DNA from 2 places in the Streptomyces sp. NPDC007907 genome. Region 1 is predicted to be linked to the other one. Evidence: riboswitches for the same ligand, from Rfam matches in the RefSeq annotation. Region 1 holds a riboswitch; the other holds the start of a gene.

The links. Region 1 has a riboswitch for cyclic di-AMP ahead of ACFZDI_RS35500 (M23 family metallopeptidase). Riboswitches for the same ligand answer to the same signal wherever they lie in the genome.
Region 2: another riboswitch for cyclic di-AMP. It lies ahead of ACFZDI_RS04350 (NlpC/P60 family protein); the one in region 1 lies ahead of ACFZDI_RS35500 (M23 family metallopeptidase).

Annotation. Positions count from the first base shown of each region.
Region 1 is NZ_JBIBKR010000011.1:123,061-125,983, reverse strand. It holds gene ACFZDI_RS35505 (GntR family transcriptional regulator) at 1-653, opposite strand, end outside; gene ACFZDI_RS35500 (M23 family metallopeptidase) at 889-1,677, opposite strand; cyclic di-AMP (ydaO/yuaA leader) riboswitch at 1,690-1,854, opposite strand; gene ACFZDI_RS35495 (insulinase family protein) at 2,047-2,923, opposite strand, start outside.
Region 2 is NZ_JBIBKR010000001.1:954,751-957,673, reverse strand. It holds gene ACFZDI_RS04355 (hypothetical protein) at 1-70, opposite strand, end outside; gene ACFZDI_RS04350 (NlpC/P60 family protein) at 376-1,563, opposite strand; cyclic di-AMP (ydaO/yuaA leader) riboswitch at 1,571-1,743, opposite strand; gene pcrA (DNA helicase PcrA) at 2,058-2,923, shown strand, end outside.

The sequences.
Region 1 (2,923 bases):
CTCACACGGTCGGCGCGCTCCCCGGTGGAGCCGATGCGCAGGCGATGCGCCCCGGTAGCGCGCTCGGTGTGCAGCGCTGTGACCGCCCGCGCGCGCTCGCCGTCCCCGCGCGCGACCGCGTCCACGATCGCGCCGTGCTCCGCCCAGGACTCCACCGGGCTGAGCGGCGCCTCCACGGCGTACATCCACGTGATCTTGTGGCGGAGCTGAGTGAGCATCGAGGTCAGGGCGGGGCTGCCGGAGGCCTGGGCGAGCGTCTCGTGGAACCACACGCCCAGGGAGCGCAGGTCGTCGCTGGTGCCGCGACGGGCCCGGTCCTGGCCCAGCCGGACCAGGCCGCGCAGGACCTTCAGATGCGCCTCGGTGCGGCGCTGGGCGGCTCGGGCCGCACCGAGCGGCTCCAGGAGCATCCGCATCTCCAGCAGGTCGGCGGCCTCCTGCTCGGTGGGCTCGGCCACGCACGCGCCCGCGTGCCGACGGGTCACCACGAAGCCCTCGGCCTCCAGCGTGCGCAGCGCCTCCCGGACGGGCACCCGCGAGACGCCGTAGCGGCGGGCGAGGAGTTCCTCGGTGAGCCGGCTGCCGCGCGCGTGGACACCCGCGACGATGTCGTCGCGGATGGCGGTGCACACCGAGTGCGCGGGAATACGCATGACCGACCTCCGCTTAATCCCCGTGAAACGCCGACGAGCGGCGTGTGTTCCGTGACTCTATTGCAATGAGCCGGAATTTCCGACGGCAAGCGGGAATCCATGGATATTTTTTGGACAGCGGACATCCACGGGCCGCCCGGGAGGCCATCCGGGAGGCCGTAGTCCGGTGGCCCGCAAACGCCGAAAGCCCCGGCTCGGGGAGCCGGGGCTTTCGGGAACGGCGGAGAGGTTCCGGTCAGAGGCTGACGCCGTGCGAGCGGAGGTAGGCGACCGGGTCGATGTCGGAGCCGTACTCGGGGCTCGTACGGGCCTCGAAGTGCAGGTGCGGGCCGGTGACGTTGCCGGTCGCGCCGGACAGGCCGATCTGCTGACCGGGGGTGACCTTCTGGCCGACCGAGACAGCGATGGACGACAGGTGGCCGTACTGGGTGTACGTGCCGTCGTTCATCTTGATCACGATGTTGTTGCCGTAGGAGCCGCCCCACCCGGCCTCGACGACCTCGCCCATGCCGACCGCGTGGACGGAGGTGCCGCTGGCGGCGTGGAAGTCCACGCCGGTGTGGCTGCCGGAGGACCACAGACCGCTGCTGGCCTGGTAGGCGGTGGAGACGTACGAGCCGGAGATCGGGGCCACGAAGGCGTTGAGGCGCTTGCGCTCGGCCTCGCGGGCGGCGCGCTCCTTGGCCGCGCGGGCCTTCTCGGCCGCCTCCTTGGCCTTCTCGGCCACCTCGGCGGCCCGCTTGCGGGCGGCCTCCTCGGCCTTCTGCTTGGCGGCGGCTTCGTCGGCGGCCTGCTGCTGCGCGACGGCCTGGGCGTCGATCTGCTGGGCCACGGTGTCGCCCATGGTGACGACCGGGGTGAGACCCGTCTGCTCCGTGCTGGGCTCGGCGGCGAAGGCCGCGGGGGCCGCCACGGTGCCGATCACGCCGGTGGTGGCGAGGGCCGCCACACCTGCCGCGCGGGCGGTGCCGCGCTGGATCCTGCTGGGACGACGGTGCTTCCCGGTGGCGCGAGTGAACGCCATGTGGTGGCTGGTCCTTTCCTTCCCTCTCGCCTACCGGGTTAGCTGACGGGTTCGGAGCAGGAAGGTCTCCTACGGACTCCCTCGCGGCACGCGCGGGCGTCCGATTCACCCCAGGGACTGCGGTGGGTCCCCGGCTCCCCTGGCTCGCGCCGTACGGGGACTCGGCGATGACTGTCCGGTGCCGCGGGTGCGGCGCACTGCCTGACGAACAGCCCGGACGACGCTAAGCGGCGCCGCTTTCAATTCCCAAACGAATCCCGGCTTTTGTAGCGCATCCCACAGGGCAGACAGGCAACTCCCATCCCAATTCGGGCATAAGGGGGCCCTGGTGCCTTCGAAGACAACCAGGGCCCCTGCGCGCGCCTGCCGCTACTCCGCCGAGACGACGGTGACTTCGCCGATGCCGAGGGCCTCCACAGGCGCCTTGATCTGCGCCGCGTCACCGACGAGGACGGTCACCAGACGGTCCACCGGGAAGGCGCTGACGGCCGCCGCGGTGGCCTCCACGGTGCCGGTCGCCGCGAGCTGCCGGTACAGCGTGGCCTGGTAGTCGTCGGGCAGGTGCTGCTCGACCTGGTCGGCCAGCGTGCTCGCGACGGCGGCCGCCGTTTCGTACTTCAGCGGCGCCACGCCGACCAGGTTCTGCACGGCGACGTCCCGCTCGGCGTCGGTCAGGCCCTCAGCGGCCAGGGTGCGCAGCACCGTCCAGAGGTCCTCCAAGGCGGGGCCGGTGTTGGGGGTGTCCACGGAACCGCTGATGGCGAGCATCGCGGCACCGGTGCCGTCCGGGGCGGACCTGAGGACCTGGCCGAACGCCCGTACGCCGTAGGTGTAGCCCTTCTCCTCGCGCAGCACGCGGTCCAGACGCGAGGTGAGGGTGCCGCCCAGGCAGTAGGTGCCGAGCACCTGCGCGGGCCACACGCGGTCGTGCCGGTCCGGACCGATCCGGCCGATCAGCAGCTGCGTCTGGACGGCGCCGGGGCGGTCCACGATGACGACCCGGCCGGTGTCGTCGGCGGTCACCGGCGGCACCGGACGCGGCTCCGCCGCGAAGCCCGTCCAGGCGCCCAGCGTGTCCGCGAGCAGGGCGTCGAGGTCGATGCCGGTGAGGTCGCCGACGACCACGGCGGTGGCGGTGGCGGGCCGGACGTGCTTCTCGTAGAAGGCGCGTACGGCCGCGGAGTCGATCGCGGCGACGGTCTCCTCGGTGCCCTGCCGCGGCCGCGACATGCGGGAGTCCGCCGGG
Region 2 (2,923 bases), on a different contig from region 1:
CGACCGACACGGTGCCGGTCGCCAGCGCATATGTCGACCACCAGGTGGCGAACGGGGAGGGACCGGACATAGCGCTGATGCTAGAGAGCGGCGCGCGCGTTACGGGAGGGGCACGCGCGCGCCCCTCGAAATGCGAGGAAACCGTCCGGTCGAGTTCTCAGAGTTCTCATGGGCCGGGTATTCGTCACCGCTTCTGATGGAAGCGGCGAGGTCATTGTCGACGCTGGGCACTACCGGAACCGAGGTGGCCGGAAGGGAGCCCTGTGTTCACGCCGGTCACTCCGCGGAGCGATGCCCGGCTGTCCGTCGCGGACGACAAGCTGACGACAGGCAGCCGGGAATCCGACAGATCCGAAGAGGCCCTCAGGAGACCACTCAGGCCGGGCGGACCACACTGTGGATCGCCGACTCGCCGTCGTAGTAGATCGACTCCTCGCGCACGTACGTGCCGGGCTTCGGCGCGTGGATCATCATGCCGTTCCCGATGTAGATCCCGACGTGGGTGACGTCGTCGTAGAAGAAGACCAGGTCACCCGGCTGGGCCTGGGAGAGCGGAACCGTGGTTCCGGCGTTCACCTGGTCGTAGGTCGTGCGCGGCAGGGTGACGCCCGCGGCCTTCCAGGCGGCCTGGGTCAGGCCCGAGCAGTCGTAGGAGCCGGGCCCGACGGCGCCCCACACGTACGGCTTGCCGATCTGGGCGCGGGCGAAGGCCAGCGCCTTGTCGGCCTTGGTGGCGTACGAGGAGTCGGCCGGGGCCGTCGAGGAGGACGAGCCGGAGCCCGTCGATCCCGTGGAGCCCGACGAGGCCGTCCCGCTGTCCTGCTGCCGGGCGGCCTCCTCCTGCGCCTGCTGACGCGCGGCCTGCTGCCGAGCCAGCTCGTCGGCCTTGCGGGCGGCCTCCTCCCGCTTCTCCTTCTCGATCGCCGCGAGCCGGGCCTTCTCCTCGGCGGTCAGCTTCGACATCAGCTCGCGCGCGTCGGCGAGCTTGCGCTGGACGGTGGCCTTGGCGGTCTTCAGGTCGCCCTGCGACTCGGTGAGCGTCTCGAGGCTCTCGGTGGCCTCCTGGCGCTTCTTCATCGTCTCGGACTGCTGGGTGACGTAGTCGTCGACCGCGACCTTCTGGCGGCCCGTCATCCGGTCCATCAGCTGGGTCTGGTCGAAGTAGTCCTGCGGGGTGTCCGCCAGCAGGAACGTCGCCGTGTCCGGGGCGGCGGCGCCGGTGCGGTACTGGGCGGAGGCGAAGGAGCCGAGCTCCTCGCGCGCCTCGTTGAGCTTCTGGGTGCGCTGGGCGACGTCGTCGAGGAGGGTGTCGACGCGCTTGCGCTGCTTCGCGGTCTTCTCCTTGGCCGCGTTGTACTTGTCGGTCGCCGACTCGGCCTGGCGGTACAGGTCGTCGACCTTCTTCTCGACTTCCTCCAGGCTGGGCTTGTCGTCGGCCGCGGGGGCGGCGTTGGCCGACTGGGAGAGCAGGGCCACGGAGGTGAGGGCCGCCGTTGCGAGGGCGGGGGTCCGTATGCCTGCCACGCGCGTACCCGTAGGACGCGACTTGCGGTGCGACGCCAAGGGAGGCGACTCCTTCCACGTTCCGCCTACCGGGTTAGCTGTCGGGTTCGGGCGGGTGGTTCGGAAGGTTTGCCCTACGGCCTCTCCGCTCAGGGAGTCGGGCCGATTCACCCCAGGTTCACGGTTGGGTCCCCGGCTCCGGCTGCCACTGCGGCACACCGGACTCGGCGGAGGCCGCGCGGCCCGGCGACGTTCGCCGGTGGGGGTCGTGCGGCCTGGTCGCACGGTAGCCAACTGGTGTGGCCCCTGTGAAGGTTGATGGGTGATATGCCCGATACATTTTCGTGACCTTATCCCCGGGCGTTGCCGAGAGTGAGCGATCAAGGGGGATTCGTGGTCAAAGATCCGCGTATGTAGTGGCAATAGCAGGGCGTGATCATGCCGTCATGGAGGGCGACAACGCGCCTCCGTGCGGTCGGCGGGACACCGGGTGCGCGGCGATGTTCTCAGGGCGGCGGCGGGCTGTCAGTGGGGCGCCCTAGACTCGGAGAGCGATGAGCAGCCTCTTTGACGACCACTTCCTGGCGAACCTCCAGGCCCAGCGGGGCCCGGCCGACGAACCCCCGCCGCCGCCCGAGGACGATCACGTTCCGGAGCCGATCCCGGACGATCTGTTCGGCGGGAAGTTCGACGCGCCCCCGGACCGGGACGCCTACTACCGGGACGGAGCCCCCCGCCCCGTGGTGGACGCCGCCGCCCTCCTGGAGGGGCTGAACGACAACCAGCGCGCCGCCGTCGTCCACTCCGGCTCCCCGCTGCTCATCGTGGCCGGCGCCGGCTCCGGCAAGACCCGTGTGCTCACGCACCGCATCGCCCACCTGCTCGCCGAGCGGGACGTGCACCCGGGCCAGATCCTCGCGATCACCTTCACCAACAAGGCCGCCGGTGAGATGAAGGAGCGTGTCGAGCAGCTCGTCGGCCCGCGCGCCAACGCCATGTGGGTCATGACCTTCCACAGCGCGTGCGTGCGCATCCTGCGCCGGGAGAGCAAGAAGCTCGGCTTCACCTCCTCCTTCTCGATCTACGACGCCGCCGACTCCAAGCGTCTGATGGCCCTGGTCTGCCGCGACCTGGACCTCGACCCCAAGCGCTTCCCGCCGAAGTCCTTCAGCGCCAAGATCAGCAACCTGAAGAACGAGCTGATCGACGAGGAGGACTTCGCCGCCCAGGCCACCGACGGCTTCGAGAAGACCCTCGCCCAGGCCTACGCCATGTACCAGTCGCGGCTGCGCGAGGCGAACGCCCTCGACTTCGACGACCTGATCATGACGACGGTCAACCTGCTGCGCGCCTTCCCGGACGTCGCCGAGCACTACCGCCGCCGCTTCCGGCACGTCCTGGTCGACGAGTACCAGGACAC